Regions from separate parts of the Pseudomonas sp. BR20 genome, predicted to be linked through region 1. Evidence: predicted binding sites of a transcription regulator. Region 1 holds the regulator's gene; each other region holds the start of a gene.
What was found. The regulator FliA, encoded in region 1, starts transcription of late flagellar genes. The targets are predictions, from matches to a motif close to CTAAAGTTTNNNNNNNNNNNGCCGNTAA.
Positions count from the first base shown of each region.

Region 2: a site for FliA is predicted at 1,455-1,482, ahead of ACHPFG_RS30720 (methyl-accepting chemotaxis protein). Genes of this name have one in related genera too.
Region 3: a site for FliA is predicted at 1,734-1,761, ahead of ACHPFG_RS06715 (flagellar protein MotY). Genes of this name have one in related genera too.

Region 1 covers NZ_CP172012.1:4,971,325-4,976,040, reverse strand. Annotated here, with positions in the region: gene flhF (flagellar biosynthesis protein FlhF) at 1-543, shown strand, start outside; gene fleN (flagellar synthesis regulator FleN) at 649-1,482, shown strand; gene fliA (RNA polymerase sigma factor FliA) at 1,479-2,219, shown strand; gene ACHPFG_RS22815 (chemotaxis response regulator CheY) at 2,389-2,763, shown strand; gene ACHPFG_RS22810 (protein phosphatase CheZ) at 2,782-3,570, shown strand; gene ACHPFG_RS22805 (chemotaxis protein CheA) at 3,582-4,716, shown strand, end outside.
Region 2 covers NZ_CP172012.1:6,639,752-6,644,467, reverse strand. Annotated here, with positions in the region: gene ACHPFG_RS30730 (NorM family multidrug efflux MATE transporter) at 1-330, opposite strand, end outside; gene ACHPFG_RS30725 (LysR substrate-binding domain-containing protein) at 483-1,403, shown strand; gene ACHPFG_RS30720 (methyl-accepting chemotaxis protein) at 1,582-3,558, shown strand; gene ACHPFG_RS30715 (YifB family Mg chelatase-like AAA ATPase) at 3,619-4,716, opposite strand, start outside.
Region 3 covers NZ_CP172012.1:1,500,772-1,505,487, forward strand. Annotated here, with positions in the region: gene rnt (ribonuclease T) at 1-625, opposite strand, end outside; gene pyrC (dihydroorotase) at 622-1,668, opposite strand; gene ACHPFG_RS06715 (flagellar protein MotY) at 1,825-2,733, shown strand; gene ACHPFG_RS06720 (argininosuccinate synthase) at 2,863-4,080, shown strand; gene ACHPFG_RS06725 (response regulator transcription factor) at 4,672-4,716, shown strand, end outside.

The sequences.
Region 1 (4,716 bases):
TACCGCATCGGCGCCCAGGAACAGCTCAAGACCCTGGGCCGCATCCTCAATGTGCCGGTCACCCACGTCGACCCGGGCCAGTCTCTGGCCAACGCGCTCGATCCGCTGCTGCGCAAGCGTGTGGTGCTGATCGATACCGCCGGCCTGCAAGCCAGTGATCCGGCGTTGCGCATGCAACTGGAAAGCCTGGCCGGGCGTGGCATCAAATCGAAAAATTACCTGGTGCTTGCAACCACCAGCCAGAAACAGGTTCTTACCGCTGCGTACCATAGCTACAAGCGTTGCGGTCTGGCCGGTTGCATCCTGACTAAACTGGATGAAACCGCCAGCCTGGGCGAAGTGTTGAGCCTGGCTATCAGCCATGAACTACCGGTTGCCTATCTGACCGACGGGCCGCGCATCCCGGATGACTTGCATCTGCCGCGCCGTCATCAGTTGGTCAGCCGCGCCGTCAGCGTGCAAATGCAAGAAGAGCCTAGCGAGGAAGCGATGGCCGATATGTTCGCCGACCTTTACCACAACCCGGCAAAACGGGTGGGTTGAGGCGCGATGAACACCGTGAAATGTACCTACATCGATGGTCTGCAAGCGATTCACGCGGCCAAGCCATGTAGCCTGCGTCTAAGCAAGACAAGGTAAAGAAATAAAATGGGCAGCATGCATCCCGTACAGGTGATCGCGGTGACCGGCGGCAAAGGTGGCGTCGGAAAAACTAACGTGTCAGTGAATTTGTCCCTGGCCCTGGCAGAGCTTGGCCGTCGCGTCATGCTGCTGGATGCTGACCTGGGGCTGGCGAACGTCGACGTTCTGCTGGGACTGACGCCTAAACACACCCTTGCCGATGTGATCGAGGGGCGCTGTGAGCTGCGCGATGTGCTGCTCCAGGGCCCTGGCGGGATCCGTATCGTGCCGGCCGCCTCCGGCACCCAGAGCATGGTGCACCTGAGCCCGGCGCAGCATGCCGGCCTGATCCAGGCCTTCAGTGACATCGGCGACAACCTCGACGTGCTGGTGATCGACACCGCCGCCGGGATCGGCGAGTCCGTGGTCAGCTTCGTGCGCGCGGCGCAGGAAGTCTTGCTGGTGGTCTGCGATGAACCCACCTCGATCACCGACGCCTACGCCCTGATCAAACTACTTAACCGTGACTACGGCATGAACCGCTTCCGCGTCCTGGCCAACATGGCCCAGAGCCCGCAGGAAGGTCGCAACCTGTTCGCCAAGTTGACCAAGGTCACGGATCGCTTTCTCGATGTCGCCTTACAATACGTCGGTGCAGTTCCCTACGACGAGTGTGTGCGCAAGGCTGTGCAAAAGCAGCGTGCAGTCTACGAAGCGTTCCCTCGTTCCAAATGCGCATTGGCGTTCAAGGCTATTGCCCAGAAGGTCGATACCTGGCCGTTGCCTGCCAACCCTCGGGGGCATCTGGAGTTTTTCGTCGAGCGATTGGTGCATCAGACGAGCGCAGGACCGGTGCTATGACAGCGAACGGCTATAACGCATACAAGAAGTCTGCCCGTGACAGCCAGGGCGAGTTGATCGAGCGCTATGCGCCACTGGTCAAGCGGATTGCCTATCACCTGCTGGCACGCCTGCCCGCCAGTGTCCAGGTCGAAGACCTGATCCAGGCGGGCATGATCGGCCTGCTCGAAGTGTCGACCAAGTACGACGCGAGCAAGGGCGCGAGTTTCGAGACGTATGCGGGGATCCGCATCCGTGGTGCGATGCTCGACGAAGTGCGCAAAGGTGACTGGGCGCCGCGTTCGGTGCACCGCAATACACGCATGGTCAGTGACGCAATTCGTGCAATTGAAGCAAAAACCGGTCGCGACGCTAAAGATCACGAAGTTGCGGCCGAACTCCAATTGAGTCTCGACGATTATTACGGGATTTTGAACGATACCTTGGGCAGCCGCCTGTTCAGTTTCGACGACCTGTTGCAGGACGGCGAACACGAAGGGCTGCATGAGGACGGCGCGAGCACGCATATGGAGCCGTCGCGTGACCTGGAAGATGAGCGTTTCCAGGGGGCGTTGGCGGACGCCATTGCCAACTTGCCGGAGCGTGAGCGGTTGGTGTTGGCGCTGTACTACGACGAAGAGCTGAACCTCAAGGAAATCGGTGAGGTCCTGGGGGTCAGCGAATCGCGTGTCAGCCAGTTGCACAGCCAGTGCGCGGCCCGCTTGCGGGGGCGTTTGGGAGAGTGGCGAGCGCGCTGACAGGCAGTGTGGGGAGCACTGCAAAGCGATACCGCGAAGGTGATTGGCCTTCGCGGGTTCGACCCGTGGTGCCCCTGGCAGTCCTTGTTGTGTATGCCTGTTGATTGAAATGGCGCGTCCAGGTGCTGGGCGCGTTTAAGACTGCTTGGAGGTCGAATTGGACAAGAACATGAAAATCCTCATCGTTGATGACTTCTCAACGATGCGGCGGATCATAAAAAACCTGTTGCGTGACCTGGGGTTCACAAACACGGTCGAGGCGGATGATGGCCTTACGGCGATTCCGATCCTCAACAGCGGGAGCATCGACTTTCTGGTAACGGACTGGAACATGCCGGGCATGACCGGTATCGACTTGTTGCGCCACGTGCGTGCCGACGAAAAATTGCGCAGCCTTCCCGTGTTGATGGTGACCGCCGAAGCCAAGCGTGAACAGATCATCGAAGCCGCCCAAGCCGGGGTCAACGGTTACGTGGTTAAACCATTCACTGCACAGGCCTTGAAAGAGAAGATCGAAAAGATCTTCGAACGCATCCACGGCTGATGCCATCGCGGGGGAGCTATGGAGCATAAAGAAACGTCACAGGGCGACTTTGAGTCGACCCTGAAAAAGCATGCTCACCAGTTGGTCGACAGCCTTGAAAAAGGCCATTTCGGCGACGCGGTGCAGTTAATCCATGAGCTTAACCAGACCCGTGACCGCGGCCTGTACCAGGAAGTGGGCAAGCTCACACGCGAGCTGCACAGTGCAATCGTCAATTTCCAGATTGACCCGCACATGCCCCAGGCCGAAGAGATTTCGCAGATCACCGACGCCACCGAACGCCTGTCCTATGTGGTCAGGCTGACTGAGGCGGCGGCCAACCGCACCATGGACCTGGTGGAAAACGCCACGCCCCTGGTCAACGGCATGGCCACGGAAGCCCAGGCGCTCAGCGTTGACTGGGGCCGCTTCATGCGCCGTGAAGTCGGTGCAGAAGAGTTTCGTGAGCTGGCCCGTCGGGTTGAGGGTTTTTTGTCACGCAGTGAGCAGGAAAACCGCACGGTTTCCAGCAACCTCAATGACATTCTGCTGGCCCAGGATTACCAGGACCTGACCGGTCAGGTGATCAAGCGTGTGACCCAGTTGGTCACCGAAGTGGAAAGCAACCTGCTCAAATTGGTACTCATGGCCGGCCAGGTCGACCGTTTTGCCGGCATCGAACATGACCGCGAAGCGATCCTCTCTGAAAAAGATCCACAAAAACATCTCGCCAAGGGTGAAGGTCCGCAGATTCATGCCGATAAACGTGAAGACGTTGTGTCAGGTCAGGATGACGTAGATGACCTGTTATCCAGTTTAGGCTTCTAAGGAGCACCCACATGAGCTTCGGCGCCGATGAAGAGATCCTTCAGGATTTCCTTGTAGAGGCCGGCGAAATTTTAGAGCAACTGTCCGAACAACTGGTCGAGCTGGAAAGCCGCCCGGATGATGCGAACCTGCTCAATGCAATTTTTCGCGGTTTTCATACTGTAAAAGGGGGCGCCGGCTTCCTCCAGCTCCATGAGCTGGTGGAGTGCTGCCACATCGCCGAGAACGTGTTCGACATCCTGCGCAAGGGTGAGCGTCACGTTGATTCGGAGTTGATGGACGTGATTCTCGAAGCACTGGATGCGGTCAACGGGATGTTCAGCGAAGTGCGCGAACGTGCCCCGATCACCGCAGCCACCCCGGAACTGCTGGCCGCCCTGGCGCGCTATGCCGAGCCGGCCGATACCTCGGCAGCGCCGGTGGTCGAAGCCGCACCGGAACCGGTGGTGGAGCCTGAAGCGGATGTGACGGACAGCGAGTTCGAGCAACTGCTCAACTCCCTCAGTGCCGTCAAGGCCGAGGCCGAAGCGCCGGCTGCCGTTGCCCCGGCTGCCGCGCCGAGCAGCGAAGACATTACCGACGCTGAGTTCGAGTCTTTGCTCGACCAATTGCACGGCAAGGGCCAGTTCGCTGCCGATGCCGTGGCGCCTGCCGGTGCCGCCGCCGATGCTGCGGATGTGCCTGCCGCTTCTGCCAGCACCGACATCACTGACGATGAATTCGAAGCGTTGCTCGACCAGTTGCATGGCAAGGGCAACTTCGCGGCCGATGCCTTGCCGGCAGTCGCCGCTAAGGCCGCAACACCGGCTGCCGGTGCCAAGCCTGCGGACGATGGGTTGATCTCCGATCACGAATTCGAAGCACTGCTGGACGATCTGCACGGCAAGGGTAAGTTCACCGAAGTCGCCCCAGCCGCCGCTGCGGCCACGGCGGCACCGGTTGCCGCCAAAGCCGCCGCGCCCGCCGCCAAGCCTGCGCCTGCGCCGGCTGCTGCCCCGGCTCCAGCGCGTGCCGCAGCGGCCCCGGTCGCGGAAAAACCGGCCAGTGAAGCCGAAACCACCGTCCGGGTCGATACCGCGCGCCTGGACGACATCATGAACATGGTCGGCGAGCTGGTACTGGTGCGTAACCGCCTGGTGCGCCTGG
Region 2 (4,716 bases), 1.7 Mb from region 1:
CCACAGCAGCAGGGCCGCCGCCAAGGCCATCAGCCAGGCCAGCCACAGCCCGGCCTGAGTCAGGCGGGTGGCGCCTTCGATATCGCCCGCGCCGTGGCGGATCGCAACCAAGGTGCCCACGGCGGCAATCACGCCGATGCAGAAAATCGCGACGAACGAATAACTCGCCGCGCCCAGGCCGCCACCGGCCAGGGCTTCGGGGCTCAGGCGCGCCATCATCAGGGTGTCGGTCAACACCATCAGCATGTGTGCCAACTGTGAGGCAATCAACGGCCCTGACAGCCGCAGAATGGCCCAGAGTTCGGTACGTGCCGGATGCTGCATGATCATCACGCTCAAAAAGTCAGAGGGTTGGGGAGGGGTTGATTCTCGGCGCTTCCAGCCCATTGCACAAAGGGATAAATGCGATCGTTTGCATGATTAAAACTCATGTCTGATTGATTCTGGTAGGGTTTCAGCACTGTGCTGTCGGAGCTTTCCCAATGTCTCGTCGTCTTCCTCCTCTTTATGCGTTGCGTGCCTTTGAAGCGGCCTCGCGGCACAGCTCCTTCACCCGCGCCGCGGAGGAGCTGTCGATTACCCAAAGTGCGGTGAGCCGACATATCCGCACGCTCGAAGAGCATTTCGCCTGCCGCCTGTTCCAGCGCAACGGCCGCGCCTTGCAGCTCACTGAGGCGGCGCGCCTGTTGTTGCCCGGCGTGCGCGAAGGGTTTGCGGCGCTGGAGCGGGCCTGCCATACCTTGAATGCCGAAGATGACATCCTGCGCATGAAGGCCCCCTCCACATTGACCATGCGCTGGCTGCTCGCGCGGCTCAGCCGCTTCCGGGCGCTGCAGCCGGGCAATGAGGTGCAACTGACCAGCGCCTGGATGAGCGTGGACGAGGTGGACTTCAATCAGGAGCCTTTCGACTGTGCGGTGCTGCTGAGCGATGGGCATTTTCCAGCGGATTGGGAGGCCCGTTACCTGTTCCCGGAGCTGTTGATTCCTGTCGGCGCGCCGAACCTGCTGGAGGATGGACCTTGGGATGCCGCGCGCCTGGCCACCGCCGAGTTGCTGCACCCCACGCCCGACCGGCGAGACTGGCGCAACTGGCTGGAGCGCATGCAGCTGTCGTCCCAAGTGTCACTCAAGGGCGGGCAGGTGTTCGACACCCTGGAGCTGGGCATGATCGCTGCTGCGCGGGGCTACGGCGTGTCCATGGGCGATTTGCTGATGGTGGCTGAAGACGTCGCCCAGGGACGATTGAGCCTGCCGTGGCCGACGGCGGTGGCCAGTGGGGAAAGTTACTACCTGGTGTGGCCAAAAACCCGCCCTGGCGGCGAGCGCTTGCGACGGTTGGCGGATTTTCTGCAAGGCGAGGTGCAGGCGATGGTGTTGCCTGCGGTAGAGCGCCTCGACTGAAGGGGTGGAAGCGTTGGTTCGCAACCGTTTGCGTCATACCCCTGTGAATCGCTCAAGTATTGCTGCGGCCAGCCGAAGTAGGTGTGTTGGAACTATCGTGCACCAACGTTTCCCATCAGATAATTTGCCGAGCAGCGCTATGAGATCAGGATGATCCTGGCCTCGGCCAGGAGCTGTCATGTCTCAACCTCGCGCCCGGATTGCCTCCCAGTTAGGCCTCGCGTTAGCCGTGATTCTGGCTGTCGTTATCAGCGGCAGTACGGTGTTTGCCTTGCGTTCCCTCGACTCCGCCAACCTCGACACCCGCGAGGAACACCTGGCCAGTGAGGCGCGTCTGCTCGCCGACCAGCTCAATACCTTCCACGGCACCTTGCGCGAGAGCACTCAGCGTTTGAGCGGGCTGTTTGAAAAGCGCTTCGGCGCCGGGTTGAGCGTGCATGTGGACCAACCCGTGACCGTAGCCGGTGTTCAGACGCCCAGCCTGTACCTGGGCAGCGAGGTGCTGAATAACAACTTTGATGAAGTGGATGAGTTCAAGCAAATGTCCGGCGGCGTGGCCACCGTATTTGTGCGCAGTGGCGACGACTTCATCCGGATCAGCACGTCCCTGACCAAGCAGGATGGCAACCGCGCCATCGGCACCGTCCTCGACCGTCAGGGCCCGGCCTATCAGCGCGTTGTGGGTGGGCAGACCTACATCGGCAGGGCGGTGTTGTTCGATCGCTCCTACATGACCCAGTACAGCCCGGTGCGTGACAGCGGCGGTAAGGTCATCGCCGTGCTGTTCATCGGTTTTGACTACACCGATGCGCAGAACGCCCAATTCGAAAACCTCAAGCGTTTCCGAATTGGCCAGACCGGTTCCCTTGCGCTGCTGGATGAGCAAAAGCACTGGCTGGTGCCACCCGCCGGCGTGCAGGCGCTGGATCAATCGGTGCCGGTGATGCTGGACCTGGCCAAGACCCCAGGCAAAGGCCGCTTCTGGAGCGACAAGAACGAAGATTTCTATAGCGTTTCGGTACCGTTCGAAGGTGGTCCGTGGGCTGTAGTCGCGAGCATGCCGAAAGCTGAAATCCGTGCTGTGACCTGGGCCGTGGGTATTCGCCTGGTGATCGGCAGCGTGCTGGCGATGTTGCTGGCGGTGGGCGCCACGGTCTGGCTGCTGCGCAGCAAGTTGCAGCCCCTGAGTGACCTGGTGCGTCAGGCCGAGTCCCTGGGGGCGGGCGATCTGAGCGCGCGCTTGAACGTGTCCAGCCATGACGAAATCGGCCAACTGGCGCGCAGCTTCAACCAGATGGGCGAAGCGCTGTCGACCATGGTCTCGCATATCCGTAACGCAGCCGAAGAGGTCAACAGCCGCGCCCAGGCCTTATCCGGCTTGTCCGGCGGTGCCTATGAGGGCATGGAGCAGCAATCCGGCGAAATCACCAGCATGGCCGGCGCGGTAGAGGAGTTCAGCGCCACGTCGTTGAATATCGCCGACAACATGGGCAATACCGAACGCCTGGCCCAGGAAAACGCCCAGCAGACCCGCATTGGCCGCACCTCGATGCAGGAGGCGTCGTCGTCGCTGGAACACATCGCCACCGCCCTGAACAGCACGGCCACGGTGATCAACACCCTCGGCCAGCGCTCCCAGGAAATCGGCGGGATCGTCGGCGTGATCACCTCGATTGCCGAACAGACCAACTTGCTGGCGCTCAACGCCGCCATTGAAGCCGCCCGCGCAGGGGAGCAAGGCCGTGGGTTTGCTGTGGTGGCCGACGAAGTACGTAACCTGGCATCGCGTACCCGTGAAGCCACCGATGAAATTTCCGGCATGATCCAGAGCATTCAGAAGGAAACGGGCAACGCCATCAGCACCATGGAGCAAGGCAACGCGCTGATGCAGGAAGGCCTGTCGCGCAACGCCGACGTGGCCTCGGCCCTGGCGCGTATCGACGAGCAAAGTCGCTCGGCCGGCCAGCAATTCGCCGCGATTACCACCGCCACCCAAGAGCAGAGCAGCACCGCGACCTTGCTCAGCAGCAACCTGCAGAGCATCGCGCTGGCCAACAGCGAGCAGCGGGAAGTGGTGTCCAACCTGGCGATTACCGCCAAGGAACTGGAGACATTGGCGGCGAGCCTGCGCCATGAGGTGGATCGGTTTCGCTGAGCCACCGCTGTACAAAATGTGGGAGGTTCACCCCCTCCCACATTTGGCTCTGCGCCAAGCTTAAGTGATCGCCGCCGGGCGGTATTGCAGGGCCTCTTTCAGGTGGTCGCGGGTAATGGTATCTACCTGATCCAGATCCGCCAGGGTGCGTGCCACCTTGAGCAGTCGATGGGCCGCGCGCAACGATAGGGTCAGTCGTTCACAGGCCGTTTCCAGCCAGCTTTCATCCACCTTCGCGAGCTTGCAGTGCTCGCGCAGCCCCGGCAGATCAAGAAAGGCATTCGCACAGCCCTGGCGCTTTTGCTGATGCTCGCGAGCCTGGGCGACCCGCGCTGAGGCATGGGCGGTATCCTCGCCCACCTGTTGGATCGGGTTCAGCGCCGTCGTTTCCCTTGCCACGGTCAGGTGCAAGTCAATCCGGTCCAGCAGCGGTCCTGAGAGCTTGTTGCGATACCGCTGAATCTGCTCCGGCGTACAGCGACAGCGCCCGCTGGGTTCGCCCATATAGCCGCAAGGGCAGGGGTTCATCGCCGCGACCAGTTGGAAGCGCGCCGGGAAACTCACTCGGTCGCGAGCGCGGGAAATCACGATATGCCCCGACTCCAGCGGTTCACGCAGCACTTCCAACACCTTGCGATCAAATTCCGGCAGCTCATCGAGAAACAGCACCCCATGATGAGCCAGGGTGATTTCTCCCGGCTGTGGTTTCGAGCCGCCGCCCACCAGTGCCGGGCCTGATGCCGAGTGATGCGGTTGGCGGAACGGTCGATGGGGCCAATGGCTCAGCGGTGCCAGGCTTACAACTGATTGAATCGCGGCAACCTCAAGCGCCTCCTGTTCGCTCAACGGCGGCAACAAACCTGGCAGGCGGCTGGCGAGCAAGGTCTTGCCGGTGCCGGGCGGCCCACTGAACAAAAGGTTATGCGCGCCCGCTGCCGCAATCAGCAACGCTCGCTTGGCCGCGAGCTGGCCCTGGACTTCACTCAGGTCCGGATAGGGCTTGTTCAAGTACATCAAACCATCGGACTTGTATGGCTCGATCGGCACATGCCCATTCAGGTGCGCCACCACTTGCAGCAGGTGGTCCACCGCAATCACCTTCAACCCCGACGCCAGGCACGCCTCCTCGGCATTCGCCCGAGGCACTATCACGGTGCG
Region 3 (4,716 bases), 3.2 Mb from region 1:
CGATGCCGCAGAACAGTTCGGCTGTCTTCTCGGTGTCGTAGCGGGCCGAGTGGGCTTCGCGACCGTCGAAGTCGATACCGGCCGCCTGGCAGGCCTTGGCCAATACGGTCTGGCCATAGGCCAGGCCGGCGAGGGTGGCGGTGTCGAAACTGGAGAACGGGTGGAACGGGTTACGCTTCATGTCCAACCGCGTCACGGCGGCGTTGAGGAAGCCCAGGTCGAAGCTGCTGTTATGCCCGACCAGGATCGCGCGCTTGCAGCCATTGGCCTTCAAGGCCTTGCGTACGCCACGGAAGATATCGGTCAGCGCCGCTTCCTCACTGACTGCCATGCGCAGTGGGTGGTCGAGCTTGATCCCCGTGAATTCCAGGGCCGCTGCTTCGATGTTCGCGCCTTCAAACGGCTCGACGCGGAAGAAGTGGGTGTGCTCCGGGAACACAAAGCCCTGTTCGTCCATGCCGATGGTGGTCGCGGCGATTTCAAGCAGGGCGTCGGTGGCGCAGTTGAAACCACCGGTTTCTACGTCGATGACAACCGGCAGATAGCCGCGAAACCGCTCGGCCATCGGGTGGCGGGAGCCGCCACCACTGTGCTCGTGTTCGTCATCGTAATGGTCTTCACTCACTTGCTTTCCTCCAGCAGGCGCCAGCGCAGTGTTTCACCGGCGCGCAGCGGGATAACGGTCAGCTCGCCAAACGGCAGGCTGGCAGGGGCGGTCCAGTCTTCACGGACCAGGGTAATGCGGTCGGTATTCGCTGGCAGGCCGTAGAAACGCGGGCCATTGAGGCTGGCGAAACCTTCGAGTTTATCCAGGGCGTTGCGCTGTTCGAACGCTTCGGCATACAACTCGATGGCGGCGAACGCGGTGTAGCAACCGGCACAACCGCATGCGGCTTCCTTGGCGTGCTGAGCGTGGGGCGCAGAGTCGGTGCCGAGGAAAAACTTCGGATTACCGCTGGTCGCAGCATCCAGCAAGGCCACCTGGTGGGTATTGCGCTTGAGGATCGGCAGGCAATAGAAGTGCGGCCGAATCCCGCCCACCAGCATGTGGTTGCGGTTGTACAGCAGGTGATGAGCGGTGATGGTCGCGCCGACGTTGGCCGAGGCCTCGGTGACGAACTGCACGGCATCGGCCGTGGTGATGTGCTCGAACACCACCTTGAGGGTCGGGAACAGCTCGACCACACGGCGCATATGCTCGTCGATGAAGATCTTCTCGCGATCGAACACGTCCACATCACCACGGGTGACTTCACCGTGGATCAGCAGCGGCATGCCGACTTCGGCCATGGCTTCGATGGCGGGCAGGATCTTGTCGATGCTGGTCACGCCGGAGTCGGAGTTGGTGGTTGCGCCGGCCGGGTACAGCTTGGCGGCGTGCACGAAGCCGCTGGCCTTGGCCTCACGGATCTCGGAAGGTTGGGTACGGTCGGTGAGGTAGAGCACCATCAACGGTTCGAAGCGGCTGCCGGCCGGCCGTGCAGCGAGGATACGCTGGCGATAGGCGTCGGCTTCGGCGGCGTTACGCACCGGTGGTACCAGGTTAGGCATGATGATGGCGCGGCCAAACGTACGCGCTACATCGGCCACGGTTTGGGGCAACGCAGCACCATCGCGAAGATGAATATGCCAGTCGTCGGGACGCAGCAGGGTCAGGCGGTTGGACATTGGGGATTCCAGGCGGGTCAATCTGGTGGGAATGCTACCGGAAAAGACTCTTGCAGGCACTCGCTATCAAGTTTTGCGGGATGCATCCGATAGCCTTTCGTATGCCTTATAGATGTATGACGCTTTGAAGTGTTGTAGAAACCAGTGGAGCCTCCCGTGCGCCAGCATTATCTAGCCTTGCTCAGTGTGTTCGCCAGCCTGCCTGCGATGGCCCTCACGTTCCAGACACGTCTGGAGAACATTGAGTGGAAGGTAGAGGGGGACAAGTTCGAGTGCCGCCTGACCCAACCGATTACCGACTTCGGTTCGGGTGAGTTCGTGCGCCGGGCCGGCGAGCAGGCGACGTTTCGTCTGAAAGCCTATAACGGATCGCTGGGTGCAGGGTCTGCCACCTTGTTGGCCGCCGCTGCCCCCTGGCAGCCCGGTCGGGGTGACATCAATCTCGGTGCCGTACGTGCCGGCAGCGGTGATGTGCTCTTCAACAGCTCTCAGGCCCAGGCCGGGCGTCTTTTCAACGGGTTGCTCGATGGACGCTCGCCCACTGTGCGGCACTATGGACGCGAGGGTGGCTATTCAGAGATTCGCCTGCTGCCGGTGAAATTCAACAAGGCCTACAGCGACTATCAGCTGTGCACGGCCAAATTGCTGCCGATGAATTACGATCAGGTCAAGCAGACCGAAGTGGGCTTCCCCGGTGGCGGCATCGAGCTGGACGCTGCGGCGAAGCAGAAACTGGCGGTGATTCTCGAATTCATGAAGGCGGACCCGACCGTCAACCATATCGAGTTGAACGGTCACTCGGACAACAGCGGCAATCGCCTGAGCAACCGTGATGTTTCACGCCGTCGCGCGCTGGCGGTGATGGACTACTTCAAGGCCAACGGTATCCCGGAGTCCCAGATCACCCTGCGGTTCCATGGCGAAAGTTACCCCTTGGCGCCCAACACCACTGCCGCCAACCGGGCCCGTAACCGCCGTGTGAATATTCAGCTCGAACGTGTGGCTGCCCCCGAGAAACCGGTCCCCCAGGCCACTGGCCCGAGCAACCCTGCGCACACTTCGTAACGTGCGACCATCGGTCGCTCGCTCGACATAATCTGTCGCTTTATCTTCATTTGCTGTCGCGCCCCTGTAAATCCACGGTTTTGATCGGTAGAATCGACGCCTTTCCGTAAAACCCCGTGGAGTGATGGCATGGCCGACGTAAACAAGGTCGTTCTCGCGTATTCCGGCGGCCTGGACACTTCGGTGATCCTCAAGTGGCTGCAGGATACTTATAACTGTGAAGTGGTGACCTTCACCGCTGACCTGGGTCAGGGCGAAGAGGTCGAACCTGCACGTGCCAAGGCGCAAGCCATGGGCGTGAAAGAGATCTACATTGACGACCTGCGCGAAGAGTTCGTCCGCGATTTCGTCTTCCCGATGTTTCGCGCCAACACCGTCTACGAAGGCGAGTACCTGCTGGGTACTTCCATCGCACGTCCGCTGATCGCCAAGCGCCTGATCGAAATCGCCAACGAAACCGGCGCTGATGCCATTTCCCATGGCGCTACCGGCAAGGGCAACGACCAGGTGCGTTTCGAACTGGGTGCCTACGCGCTCAAGCCCGGCGTGAAAGTGATTGCCCCTTGGCGTGAATGGGACCTGCTGTCCCGTGAAAAGCTGATGGATTACGCTGAAAAGCACGCGATCCCGATCGAGCGTCATGGCAAGAAGAAGTCCCCGTACTCGATGGACGCCAACCTGCTGCACATCTCCTATGAAGGCGGCGTGCTGGAAGACACCTGGACCGAGCACGAAGAAGACATGTGGAAATGGACCGTCTCCCCGGAGAACGCTCCAGACAAGCCGCAGTACCTGGAACTGACCTACCGCAACGGCGACATCGTCGCGCTGGACGGCGTGGAAATGACCCCGGCCACTGTATTGGCGACCCTGAACCGTATCGGTGGCGAACACGGCATCGGCCGCCTCGACATCGTCGAGAACCGCTATGTGGGCATGAAGTCCCGTGGCTGCTACGAAACCCCCGGTGGCACCATCATGCTGCGTGCCCACCGCGCCATCGAATCCATCACCCTGGACCGTGAAGTGGCTCACCTCAAAGACGAGCTGATGCCCAAGTACGCCAGCCTGATCTATACCGGCTACTGGTGGAGCCCTGAGCGTCTGATGCTGCAACAGATGATCGACGCTTCCCAGGCCCACGTGAACGGCGTTGTGCGTCTGAAGTTGTACAAGGGCAATGTGATCGTTACCGGCCGCAAATCCGATGACTCGCTGTTCGACGCCAACATCGCCACCTTCGAAGAAGATGGCGGCGCCTACAACCAGGCCGACGCAGCGGGCTTTATCAAGTTGAATGCATTGCGCATGCGCATTGCTGCCAACAAAGGCCGTTCGTTGTTCTGAGTGTTTAGCCTGTTGTAAAAAATGGCCCCTTGTTCAAGGGGCCATTTTTTTTGCCTGGAGATTTTGATTAAGTCCACGTTGTTTAAACTTGTTTAATCAGTGCTCCAACTTATCGGGTCGCTGGTTTTTTGTCGGGCGAATGATTTTTTATCATTTATGTAGGAACCAGTCTTACAGATAATTCACTCATATAGATGCGAGGAGTACGTAAGAAGTCAAAAATTCTGTAGGAAATAAGGATGTAAGTAAATATGTTGAATGGAACTGAAACTACCGATTTTTCTCTGCCAGCTCCGGCACATGCAGTCGCCAGGCAAGGGGCATTTCCTGATAGTTGCGTACGGCACGTTTACCTTATCCCCTGGGGACTCTGGAAATTTCACTCAAAATATGTGATGCCCCGGAAAGTTCTGAAAGGCTCCATAAAACTGGAAACATCCGAATCGGTGTTTTTTTGTAGGGGATTTCCTTTATCGTTGTGGGGTGGGTCTCTGCTTGCTGTTGCTCGGGGGGGAACGCTATGCCAACTAGGAAACGACTAGGCTATTGTGTTTGCTCTAAATAATTCGAACAGCGAAATTGGACTTTCTTATGAATAAAGTGCTGATCGTGGATGATCATCCCGTCATTCGTCTT